DNA from 4 places in the Bacillus yunxiaonensis genome. Region 3 is predicted to be linked to each of the others. Evidence: riboswitches for the same ligand, from Rfam matches in the RefSeq annotation. Region 3 holds a riboswitch; each other region holds the start of a gene.
What was found. Region 3 has a riboswitch for thiamine pyrophosphate ahead of thiC (phosphomethylpyrimidine synthase ThiC). Riboswitches for the same ligand answer to the same signal wherever they lie in the genome.
Positions count from the first base shown of each region.

Region 1: another riboswitch for thiamine pyrophosphate. It lies ahead of WAX78_RS20375 (MTH1187 family thiamine-binding protein); the one in region 3 lies ahead of thiC (phosphomethylpyrimidine synthase ThiC).
Region 2: another riboswitch for thiamine pyrophosphate. It lies ahead of tenA (thiaminase II); the one in region 3 lies ahead of thiC (phosphomethylpyrimidine synthase ThiC).
Region 4: another riboswitch for thiamine pyrophosphate. It lies ahead of thiT (energy-coupled thiamine transporter ThiT); the one in region 3 lies ahead of thiC (phosphomethylpyrimidine synthase ThiC).

Region 1 is NZ_JBAWSV010000008.1:106,173-109,466, forward strand. It holds gene WAX78_RS20365 (ABC transporter substrate-binding protein) at 1-439, opposite strand, end outside; gene WAX78_RS20370 (ABC transporter permease) at 436-1,206, opposite strand; gene WAX78_RS20375 (MTH1187 family thiamine-binding protein) at 1,184-1,504, opposite strand; TPP riboswitch at 1,609-1,711, opposite strand; gene WAX78_RS20380 (cytochrome-c oxidase) at 1,843-2,214, shown strand; gene WAX78_RS20385 (methyl-accepting chemotaxis protein) at 2,330-3,294, opposite strand, start outside.
Region 2 is NZ_JBAWSV010000006.1:6,247-9,540, forward strand. It holds gene WAX78_RS17385 (SH3 domain-containing protein) at 1-448, opposite strand, end outside; TPP riboswitch at 973-1,081, shown strand; TPP riboswitch at 1,141-1,241, shown strand; gene tenA (thiaminase II) at 1,328-2,023, shown strand; gene WAX78_RS17395 (ABC transporter ATP-binding protein) at 1,992-2,741, shown strand; gene WAX78_RS17400 (ABC transporter permease) at 2,738-3,294, shown strand, end outside.
Region 3 is NZ_JBAWSV010000003.1:274,803-278,096, reverse strand. It holds gene thiC (phosphomethylpyrimidine synthase ThiC) at 55-1,815, opposite strand; TPP riboswitch at 2,074-2,189, opposite strand; gene WAX78_RS10685 (arsenic transporter) at 2,393-3,294, shown strand, end outside.
Region 4 is NZ_JBAWSV010000010.1:82,989-86,282, forward strand. It holds gene feoB (ferrous iron transport protein B) at 1-1,315, opposite strand, end outside; gene WAX78_RS22115 (FeoA family protein) at 1,312-1,539, opposite strand; TPP riboswitch at 1,738-1,839, shown strand; gene thiT (energy-coupled thiamine transporter ThiT) at 1,928-2,497, shown strand; gene WAX78_RS22125 (hypothetical protein) at 2,572-2,901, opposite strand; gene WAX78_RS22130 (N-acetylmuramoyl-L-alanine amidase) at 3,251-3,294, shown strand, end outside.

The DNA of each region.
Region 1 (3,294 bases), on a different contig from region 3:
CTTCTTCTGCTGGTCCACCCCAGCCGCCATATCTTTTTCCTTCAAACGCCTTTGGTGATGTTATATTATCTTTTTTTAGAGATGCAAACGCAGATGTATTATGTTGAATAATTGCACCAATTGATACAACTGGAACGTCTTCTCCACGTGCTATTGTTACGTTTTCTTGGTAGCTTACACCAAAATCAGCTTTTCCGGATGCAACCATTTGTTCAACAGAAGTATTATCACCAGGCTGAATAATTTCTACATCTAATCCTTGTTTTTTATAATAATCTTTCGTCTTTGCTACATATAAACCAGTATGATTTGTATTTGGAAACCAGTCCAATACCACTGTTACTTTTTTCTCTTTACTCTCCGCTTTCTTTTCTGCTGAGCAACCTGCAAATGAAAATAGTAACGAAGCTGCTAATAGCATTTTTAACCCTTTTTTCATTTTCCCTCATCCTTCCTGTAAATCCATGGTGCTGTTAGTCTTGCCACCAATTCAACAATAAAATACAACAATAACGTTACACCGACAATAACAGCGGCTATCCCAAATACACGTGCTGTTAAAAAGGATTTTGTTGCCCTTGTCAGCATAACACCTAGCCCTTCACTTGCACCAAGCCATTCTCCAATAATAGCTCCCATTACGCTATATGTAACGGCAATTTTTAATCCTGAAAAAAAGTATGGCAATACTGCCGGAAATTTCACCTTTTGATATACTTGCCACTTGCTTGCTCGCATCGTTTGAAGCAATTTCAGCATTGCTTTATCTACCGTTTGAAAACCTTCTAAAATACTAAGTGCAATCGGAAAGAAGCATACGAGAATAACAACCATTACTTTTGGCAGCATTCCGTAGCCAAACCAAATAATAAATAAAGGCGCTAGCACGACAATCGGAATCGTTTGTGAAATCACTAATAATGGATTAATTAAAACACGGAATAATGGGATGACGTCCATAATAATTGCAATACTCGTTCCAAGTACAATCGCAAAAAATAATCCGATTAAAACTTCTTGCAGCGTCTGCATTGTATTCGGAAGTAGTAAATCTTTCATTTCTATAAGTTCACGTACAATCGCAGAAGGCTTCGGTAAAATCCACGATTCAATATGGAATACCGAAACAGCTCCTTCCCATATTGCAATGAGAAGGAAAAGCCAAATTGTTGTAATTGCTATGTTAGATCGTTTCTGTTTTTTCATGATCTTCACGATACTTCCACACTTTTTCGTCAATCGTTACGCCTGTGCTTGGACGATAGTGGATTTTAATAGAAGTAATCACTTCTTCTGCCCCATCATCTATGCAAGCTTGTTGCGCACGTTTAATAATGTCCAGAAGTTCATCTAACTCTCCTTCCATTGTCGTTTCCATCGCGCCAACTTCATAGCGCACACCCGATTGCTGAACAACCTCAATTGCTTTATCTACAACTGAATATACATCTTTATGCTTCGCTTGTGGTACAACTGAAAATGAAACTGTAACTTGCTGTGACATACTAAATTCCTCCTTATATAAGCGTTTTACGAAAAAAGAAAAGGCTTTCCTGTCATGAAGCCAGGAAAGCCTTATATTCAAGTTACCATAGAATAACATATGCTACGATTCTTGATACAACTCCCTACGCTGGCATTATCCAGATCAGGTTAAGGGTCGATGCTTTATTACATCCTCTCAGCCACATAGGCTCCCCTGTTCCAATTCGTTTTCATTGTAGCACGTATTATTTTTGTGAACAAATAAAATTAAATTTTTCCATCTAATGATACTGTCCTCAAGTTCATCTTCATATATTCTATTGTACTCACAAATTAATACGGAAAGGTGGAATTTGTATGGGCATTCGCTTTATAAAGATTTCTTCTATTTATTTTATCATCGGCGTCTGCATGGGGATGTATATGTCAATGTCTCTGAATTTTGCATTAAAAAGTGTACATGTTCACTTGCTGCTTCTTGGCTGGGCTTCAATGATGGTAGCTGGCATTTTATATCATATCTTTCAAGAGGCTGGTCAGTCTAAACTAGGGAAATTTCACTTTTGGCTGCTTAATATTGGGCTGCCAGTTATGATGATCGCACTGGCTCTTGAGATTTATGGACATCATGCTGCTATTCCGTTTGTTGCCGGCGGTAGCATTCTTGTTGTTCTTGCTATTATTATATTTTCTATTAATATCTTTACACATATCAAAGAAAATTCATAATGAAATTCTTTGCAAAGTAAAACTTCCATCAGTGTTGGCCTTAGTGCACCGAAATATCGAGATAACATATATAAAAAAGCAGAAGCGGTTAGCACTTCTGCTTTTTTATGATATTTTAGCTTTTAAATTCTCCAATAAGCTCTCGCAATTCATAGGCAAGCACATTTAAACAACTTGCTAATTCTGCTACTTCTTGAACAGACATTTCCTGCTCTTTCATACCTTCTTCTACATGGTTTGTACTCTCGACATATGTCTTTGCAATATTTGAAAGATCATTTACTAAATGAACAATATCTTTACTGTTTTGCGAAATCAAGCTTGATGTTCCTGATACTTCTTTTACTTGTTTTGTCACAGACTGTGCTGACTGTAAAATTTCTGCAAAAAACACACCGCTATTTTGCACAAGAGAAATACCAGATTCCACTTCCTGTGATCCTTTTTGCATCGAAACAACGGCTTGTTCAGTTTCTGTTTGTGTTTCACTAATAAGTTTAGAAATATCTTTAGCAGATGTTTCCGTTTGTTCTGCTAATTTCCGCACTTCTTCCGCTACAACTGCAAAACCTTTTCCAGACTCTCCAGCACGCGCTGCCTCAATAGAAGCATTTAAAGCAAGTAAATTTGTTTGATTTGAAATCCCTGTAATCACTGTAACAATATCACTAATTTGCTTTGAACGATTTTCCAGCGAATAAATAATAAAAGATAAATCTTGGACCGCTTTCTGTATTAAATTCATCTGCTGAATAATTTGTTCAATCGCCTTGTTACCTTTAGCAGAATGATTCTCCATTCCTTCAGCAGCCTCCGCTACGTGCCCTGCAACTTCTGTAATTCCTTGCATCTTATTACCCATCTCATTGACAATTTCTAGACATTGCTGTACAGAAGTTTGCTGAGAATGTGCGCCCTCGTTTAGCCCTCCAATAGAGCTTGCAATTTCTTGTACAGCCCTACTATTCTCTTCTGTACTTGCTGAAAGCTCTTGCGAAGAAGCTGAAACTTGTTCTGAGGTTTCTTTTACTTTCTCAATAATTTTTCTGAACTTTTCAATCGTATTATTAAAATACGTAT
Region 2 (3,294 bases), on a different contig from region 3:
TAACTTTATACCATCCCTCTTGTTCTTCTTGAATCGTAACAAATTTTCCATTCGGTAATACATCAATAATTTCAGATTGCGTATTTGGCTCAGAGCGAACGTTTAATGCATCTGCATTAACGATATATTGTTGCTTACTATTGCTTGTTTTTGCTAAAGAAATTGCTTCTTTTTTTACATAGCCAGTTTTATTTTGAGTGTGAATTTTATACCATTCGTTTGTTGTTTCAAGAATTGTAACTGGAGTGTTCTTTGGAATGGTTTCAATAACAGAATCTGTTGCTTTAGGGCTAGTGTACACTTGTAATGTATTCGTTTTTACATAACCAATTTTTATTTTTGTTTTTTGCTGTGCTGATACGGTTTGTACAGTGGAATCTGTCATAGACGGGAGCATAGAAGCGACTGCGACAGTAGCTGCTGTCATTGCTGCGGCTTTCATGTTCATATAATTAGAGGCCTCCTTATGTAATAAATTTCTATATCCTTAATTATAATATAACAATATTTAATTTGTCTTGTATGCATAGAAATGTAATACTGAAAAATAAATGAACATTTTTTAATACTATAAAGTCATATAATAAAAGGATAGCAGATTTATCAGTGTTATGGAAATAGATAGAAGGAATTTGCGTTTTTCTGAACTTACAAAATACATAGAATGATATTTTATCCCGCTACTTTAGGGCAGTAAGACTCCCACCTCAAAGTTCTGAGAAAACAAAGAAGATAGGTGGGAGATAACCGTTAGTGGAGGATGAAGAACCCCCCTGATGGAAGTTTCACTTTATCTCGCTCAAAACATTGATATTTTAGGGGAAAGCTTTAAGATGAAAAGTCTCTCGTAAGACATAGAGTGACCTAACTAATCACTTTTTGTCTAAAATTAACACATATGGAAATTTGACTTTATAACTTAAAAGAGTTGCCGATGATATATGGCGATGGTATACTGACTATGTTAAATGAATATAATGCTAGGGGAGCTAGTGTTGCTAGCTGAGAGTAAGACCTATAGTCTTTAACCCTTGAACCTGATCTAGATGATGCTAGCGTAGGGAAGCAATTTGGACGATATATATAACGTCCCCGTTTCTTTGCGTATAGAAACGGGGATTTTTTATTGAAAATTTTATAGAACACCACTAGGGGTGCTTGAAAGCTGAGAGAGGTAGAAACCTTAACCCTTATAACCTGATCTAGGTGATACTAGCGTAGGGAAGTGGAAACAACAAATAGGTTTTTCTTTTGTTTGCTGTGGACCACTTCTTATATAGAAGTGGTTTTTTATTTGGAAACATATATACAGGAAGGGGAAGCGGAGATGACATTTTGTGAAAGACTATTTGAAAAGGTGCAACCTGTTTGGGAGAAGAGTCATAATCACCCATTTGTAACAGGTATGGGAGATGGAACATTAGAGAAAGATAGATTTCAATATTATATTGTTCAAGATTATTTGTATTTGTTAGATTACGCAAAATTATATGCAATTGGTGTTGTAAAAGCAACAAATCCAAAAGTAATGGCGAAGTTTGCTGAACAAATCGATGGAATTTTAAATGGAGAAATGACGATTCATAAACAATATGCAAAGCGTTTAGGAATTTCTGTTGAAGAAATGGAATTAGCAAAGCCGTCTGCTATGAATCTAGCATATACAAACTATATGATGTCTGTATCACAAAACGGTACACTTGCTGAGTTAATTGCAGCGTTGCTTCCATGTATGTGGAGTTATTGGGAGATTGGAAAGCGCTTGAATGATATTCCAGGAGCACGCGATCATGAATTTTTTGGCGAGTGGATTCAAGGGTATAGTTCTGAAGAATATGGAAATCTTTGCGTGTGGTTAATTGATTTATTTAATGAAATTACAATTGGAAAAACAGAAGAAGAACGAAATCGTTTAGAAGAAATCTTCTTATATTCCAGTCGTTTTGAATATTTATTCTGGGATATGGCATATCGTAAGGAGATGTGGGGTTTTGAGGAGCAAGAACATACTACAATTTCATAATGTTTCCTTTCATTATGAGGAGAAGCAGATTATAGCGAATCTTGATGTTGCAGTACAACAAGGAGAATTCGTTAGTATTATTGGTCCGAGTGGCTGCGGAAAAAGTACATTGTTTCGACTCATTACAGGACTTGAGGAAGCAAGCGAGGGCACTATTGATGTAATTGGAGAAACGAATCATCCTGTTGGTTATATGCCACAAAAAGATATGTTACTTCCATGGCGAACGATTATCGAAAATGCAGCATTGCCTCTTGAATGTCAAGGTGTGAAGAAAAAAGAAGCACAAATGCAAGCACGAAAATTATTGGTGCAGTTTGGACTGCAAGGGTATGAAAATAAACAGCCAAAAGATTTATCAGGTGGAATGCGTCAACGTGTATCTTTTATTCGTACGTTGTTAACGGGCGGCGACCTTTTACTATTAGATGAACCATTTAGTGCACTCGATGCATTGACGAAAGCATATCTGCAAGAGTGGCTGTTTGAACAATGGAAACATTGGCAAAAAACGATTGTATTTATTACACATGATGTAGAGGAAGCGCTTTATCTTTCCAATCGTATTTTTATCGTAACAGAGCAGCCCATTACATCATTAACAGAGCGGATTGTACCTCTTGGACAAGAACGATCTCGAAAGGATTTGCATCGTCCAGAAATGCTGGCATTAAAAGATGAACTCATTGGGATGTTACAAAGACAGGTACTTGTATGAAGAGAATTGTAGACTATGTTCCAGCTTTTATTGTTGCTGCTATTTTTCTTATTGGTTGGGAAGTAGGGGCGCGGATTCTCGATGAAATGTACATTTTACCATCCCCAAGTGCCATTGTTCAAAAAATATGGGATTTGCGGGATATATTGCTTACGGTGCATTTACCAGCAACTCTTTCTGTTACAGTTATTGGTATTGTCATTTCCGTTGTATTAGGTGTTAGTTTAGCAATGGTGATGAGTATGAGCTCATTTGCTGAGAAAGCATTTTATCCACTATTAGTTGCTTCCCAAACGATTCCAGTTACAGCTTTGGCACCATTATTTGTTTTGTGGTTTGGCTATTCTATTTGGAGTAAGGTTGTTGTCACAGTACTTATTACGTTCTTTCCAATTGCGGTGAATACGTATGATGGTCTCCGCAGTACGAAAAAGGAATGGGAAGAGCTTTTAATTACATATGGTGCAACAAAAAAAGATGTTTTCTTAAAATTGAAATTACCATCCGCACTTCCGTATTTTTTCTCCGCTTTGAAGGTGGCTGTGCCGTTCAG
Region 3 (3,294 bases):
AGGTTAGGTACACATGATCATAGATTAAGAGGTATTCAGAATGATACTTTCTAATTATCGATATAATTGACTGCCTGTGTCTTTAAACTCTTCTGCTTTTTCTTTCATACCTTGTGAGATTGCTTCTGTTGTTTCTAAATCATTCTCCTTTGCATACTCACGAATATCATGCGAAATTCTCATACTGCAAAACTTCGGACCACACATTGAGCAGAAATGCGCTGTCTTCGCTCCTTCTGCTGGTAATGTTTCATCGTGATACTCCATTGCACGCTCAGGGTCTAATGATAAATTAAATTGATCACGCCAGCGGAATTCAAAACGCGCTTTCGAAAGGGCGTCATCACGCTGATGTGCTGTTTTATGACCTTTTGCAAGGTCAGCAGCATGCGCGGCAATTTTGTACGTAATAACACCTTCACGAACATCATCTTTGTTTGGTAAGCCAAGATGCTCTTTTGGTGTTACGTAGCAAAGCATTGCAGTACCGAACCAACCAATCATTGCTGCTCCAATCGCAGAAGTAATATGGTCATAACCCGGCGCAATGTCTGTCGTTAACGGTCCAAGTGTATAGAACGGTGCACCATGACAAATGTCGAGCTCTTTATCCATATTCTCTTTAATAAGGTGCATCGGTACATGTCCTGGGCCTTCAATCATCACTTGCACATCATGCTTCCAAGCAATTTGCGTAAGTTCTCCTAATGTTTCCAGCTCAGAAAATTGAGCTTCGTCGTTTGCATCCGCAATTGAACCAGGGCGTAACCCATCTCCAAGAGAGAAGGAAACATCGTACTTCTTCATAATTTCACAAATCTCTTCAAAATGTGTATATAAGAAGTTCTCTTGATGGTGATATAAACACCACTGGGCCATAATCGAACCGCCGCGTGATACAATTCCTGTTACACGCTTTGCTGTAAGCGGAATGTAACGAAGCAGCACACCAGCATGAATTGTAAAGTAATCTACTCCTTGCTCCGCTTGCTCAATTAGCGTATCACGGTATACTTCCCACGTTAAATCTTCCGCGATCCCGTTTACTTTTTCAAGTGCTTGGTAAATCGGTACTGTTCCAACTGGTACAGGCGCATTACGAATAATCCATTCACGCGTCGTATGAATGTTTTTCCCAGTAGAAAGGTCCATAATTGTATCTGCACCCCAGCGTGTTGCCCACGTCATCTTCTCTACTTCTTCCGCAATCGACGATGACACAGCTGAGTTCCCGATATTCGCATTTACTTTCACGTGGAAGTTACGTCCGATAATCATTGGTTCTGCTTCCGGATGATTAATATTTGCTGGTAAAATAGCACGGCCTTCAGCAATTTCTTGACGCACAAATTCTGGTTCCACACCTTCACGAATCGCCACATATTCCATCTCTGATGTGATGATACCTTTACGCGCATAATGCATTTGCGTAACATTTTTCCCAGCTTTTGCACGAAGCGGCTTACGTCCCATTTGCGGGAATATAGGCGTATGCTTAGCTGCTGTTTTCACACCATCATCTTCCGGTTTCACTTCACGGCCTTCATACTCTTCTACATCTCCATGTTCCACAATCCAGCAGCGGCGCGGCGTTGGAATCCCCTTTTCTAATTCCACTTTGTAATCAGGATCAGTATAAGGACCACTCGTATCGTACACACGAATAGATTGATTTGGTACACCATTTGTATCGCTTTGTGCAATCTCGCGCATCGGTACTTTCATATCTTCACGTGTACCTTCTACATATACCTTCTTACTTCCCGGTAAACTTGACTTCAACTCAATTTGCTCAGCTGAAACAGATTGTTTCATAATTATGTTTCCTCCCCTGTGTCTTAGCGAAGTAACCTCCGCTTTTCTTTAGATCCAGCTTCGCCTCCTAAACCTCTAAGAACCCTCCGCACGAGAAAACAAAAAGCGCTTTCTGTGCGAAAGAACCTTAGCCAACGGGTCTAAACAGTCGGCTCCGCCTTTCTTGTGACCAGGACGAGAACTAGCGGCCAGTGTATGCTCAAATAAAAAAGCCAGGTCCATAATAAAGAATAGGACCTGGCAACATAAGGCATTGTTATGTAAAGCCGTTAACTTCCCTCCGCTGGTACGAACCAGATCAGGTCCAAAGAGTCAAGAAGTTTCAACGCACTTCTCTCTCAGCCCAGCTCTCTTGGGCACCCCTAGTTTATCACTGATTAAATTTTTACTACGCTCCTATCATACATCATTGTCTGAAAAATGCAAAGGTATTTATATTATTTCTTTTCCTTATTCAAAAAATGGGTATTTCACTTAATACAGGCTGCTTCCCCACTACATACATATAGAATATAAGCCAGTGAGGACGTATGTCTTATGCAAACTTTTCACTATAAGAACAGGGGTGAAAGAGTTGATAAACCTACAATCTACAATAACCATACTCGCTTTTCTCGGAACCACGCTCATCATCTTTTGGCGTCCCAAAGGGATGAATGAAGCAATTCCAGCAACAGTTGGTGCAGTGATTGTCATTTTAAGCGGTGCCGTTTCTCTTACCGACTTGGGTGATATTAGCTCAAAGATTATTGGCGCCGCCATAACAATTATGGCTACCATTGTTATGGCAATCGTACTAGAGAGTTTCGGCTTTTTTTATTGGTGCGCCGTTCAACTTGCTAAAAAAGCAAAAAGCTCTGGTATTCGCCTCTTTTGGTATACAAATCTTCTTTGTTTTCTCATGACATTATTCTTCAATAACGATGGTAGCATCTTAATTACAACTCCCATTTTACTGCTTTTGTTACATCATTTACGACTCAAACATGATCAAAAAATACCTTACTTACTAAGTGGTGCACTCATCGCTACTGCATCAAGTGCGCCAATTGGTGTAAGCAATATTGTAAATTTAATCGCCTTGAAAATTATTGATATGGACTTATACATGCACACAGCCATGATGTTTGTTCCCGCTACGTTAGGTCTCCTTTTTATGTCATTTCTGTTACTCCTTGTTTTTCGGAAAAAAATCCCTGAAAAACTCCCGGTCTTATCGACATACTTAGATGAAAATTTCGTTAAAAAACCCTTTCACCCACTGCAACCACGTCCCGCAATTGATGAAAATCGTAAGCGAACAAGGTTTATGCTTGGCATTCTATTATTTGTTTTATGCGTTCGTCTCAGCTTATTTATCGCATCTTTCTTCCAATTTCCTATCGCCATTGTAGCAGTCATTGGCTCCATTATTTTACTCGGATGGAGATGGTACAAACTGCGCATCCCACCTTATGATATGATTAAAAAAACCCCTTG
Region 4 (3,294 bases), on a different contig from region 3:
CAAATAATGCATATACAGGTAGACGTGCTGAACATGACATAAATGGCGTCACTAAAATCGTAAGCAGTCTCTCTTTCTCCTGTTCAATCGTTCTCGCAGCCATAACACCTGGTACATTACAACCAAATCCAATAATCATAGGAATAAATGCTTTTCCATTTAGTCCAAAAAACTCCATAATACGATCCATGACAACAGCAATACGCGCCATATATCCAGAGTCTTCTAATAATGAAATGAAGAAGAACAATGCAAGGATTTGTGGAACGAATACGATTACCGCACCGACACCGGCAATTACGCCATCTGTAATGAGCGCTCGAATAAATTCAGATGCCCCCATATTAGTTAAAGCTGTTGTTACCCAATCTGTGAACGGTCCCCCGATAAATGCATCAAGTTGATCAGATAAAGGTGTTCCAATCCACGAAAACGTCACCTGAAAAATGAAATACATGATCCCTAAAAAGATCGGAAGCCCCCAAATTTTATGGGTAATTAATTTATCAATTCGTTCAGAAAAAGGAATGCTTCCTTCTTTCTCATGACGAATAACATTTGTTTTCAACTTTTCAATATACGCTGCACGTGCTCCGTACATATGCTGTTCCAGCGTTATGTCTAGTTCTGCTTCTAATGCAGAGCGGATTGCTACAAGTTCCTTATAAATAGGCAATTGATTTAACTCTTGTTCTACTACTTCATTATTGCTCAAAAATTGAAGTGTAAGCCATCTTGGGTGCTCATAATTCGTTTGTTGCAGTTTATCCATAACTTGCTGAATTCCTGCATCTACCTTTTCACCATAAGAAAGAATAAGTGGCTTCTGTTCTACATGATCACTCTCGTGAAGAGAAGCTAATAATTCCTCACAGCCTTTTCCGCTCCTTGCAATAACCGGAATGACTGTTACACCGAGCATTTCAGTTAGTTTCTTCACATCAATTATAATGCCACGCTGCCTGGCAACATCTATCATATTTAAACCAATTGAGAGCGGCTTACCAAATTCTAATAATTGCAAAGTTAAATGCATATTACGTTCGAATTGAGAAGCGTCTACAATGTTTAACATATGATGAAATTCGTCTGTTAAGAGAAATTGTGTAACAACCCCTTCATCACGTGACACAGGGTTTAAATTATATACACCTGGTAAGTCTATTAAAGTTCCCTTCTTATCTTTTAACTTACCAATCTTTTTTTCTACAGTTACTCCGCTCCAGTTCCCTACATATTCATAAGAACCAGTAAGCGCATTAAATAATGATGTTTTCCCCGTATTCGGGTTCCCTAGTAAAGCAACTTTATTCACGCCAATTCCACCTTTATCATTTTCGCATCACAATGGCGAATAGAGATTAATTGCCCGCGGCATTCTAATGTACACGGACCATTAAACATTGCCTTTTGTTTTACACAAAGTTCGCATCCTTCAGCAAATCCAAATGAAGCTAAACGACGTTTTAATAATTTATCAAGAGATTGTAAATCTTTCACACGTACTTTTTCATCTATATTCATATCAACTAAGTTCATGATTTCTCCCCCTCAGACGATAACGATAATTATTATCAATATCAATTATAACATGAACTCCAAAAGAAAGACTATACAATATTGTGTCAATTTATCACTATTTTTTACGGTTTTATCTTATATAACATAGCTATGCTAAAATTTATTTTCCATTCTTATCCATTTTAATTTACAATAATATTAACAATCTAAGAATCTCGTTGTCACAGGGGGAGCCACGTCGCTGAGAGGGAACACATCGTTCCGACCCTTTGAACCTGTTAGTTAATGCTAACGCAGGAATTGTGCAAACGTATATACATAAATAGTTATTTGTAACTTGTATATTTCAATATTCCCCTATGATAATGATTCTTTTTTTGTAACTTGGATGTAGGGGGATTTATACATGCGTAATACAAATTTACAAGCGATGATAGAGGCAGCGATTCTTGCAGCACTTGCATTAGTCATCGACATTTTGCCGCTATCTATTAAACTTCCAACAAGCGGTTCTATCTCATTTGCTATGATTCCAATTTTTATTATCGCTTATCGCTGGGGATTTAAAGCTAGTTTCTTAAGTGGTCTCGTTTGGGGATTACTACAAATTGTCGTAGGAGATGCATACATTTTAACGCCTGTACAAATGTTTATTGAATACTTCATTGCATTTGCTTTTATCGGCTTTGCTGGATTATTTCATACACCAATTCAACAAGCACTTGCCAATAGTCAAAAAACAAAAGCAATTATGTATATCATTATTGCTACATTTATCGGCAGCCTAGCTCGTTACTTCTGGCACTTTATTGCCGGCGTTATTTTCTTTGGTCAATATGCACCAAAAGGACAGTCAGCCGCTTTATATTCCTTCATCATAAACGGCAGCACAATGATTGGTTCTTTCATATTATGTGCAATTTTACTTGTCATTTTATTTACAACAGCACCGCGCTTGATTACGAAACGCGCTTAATCATAGAAAAAGAGCAGATTGCTTCTATAAGCGACCTGCTCTTTTTCTGTGCCTTAGTTTTCCATGTTACTTTCCTAATGTGAATCTGTGTGTCTTACAATTTCAGGAGTCTGAAAATGGAGTGTATCCACCTCTCGGCTGCTCTCTCGCTCATTTTTACCGTTATGCTTATGAATCCAAGATTTCATCTCATTCCATAAAACAACTCTATGCATCTCATACCCTATGTGCTGCTTCTTTATTTTCTCTTTATAGCTCGCATTCCATTTGTACCACACAATTTTATCATGTGAATCTACCCATGTTTCTTGTTGATCAACTACAGTTTTACAACCTTCATTATTAGCTAACATAATCATATCATTCTCTAATAATAAAGAAAGAGCCGCCGAGTGCCTCTCCATTCCCCTACTCCTTTCTTTTTTAGTGCTTGCCTTATTTCCCTAAAATGTGTGTGCCTTACACATACGTAGTGTATACAAAAAAGGTAGTACAAACTATCGATTTACCTTACAAAAAACCTTACAAAATTGTAAGGTTTTATTATACATCATAATATGTAACTATTATATTATTTAAGAGTTCTAATTATATATAAGAATACGTTTTGCAACACGCACTATAAACATCATATTATCCCTTTTTCCTTATATCTATATTTTATATTACATTTTGTAAATTATTTGTTACAATTAAAATATGGCAAATAAGGAGATTTATCCCTAAAACAAAGGAAGTAAGGTGAATAAACGCATGTTGAAGAAAACCATGGCAACTGTGTTGGCATTAGGCTATGT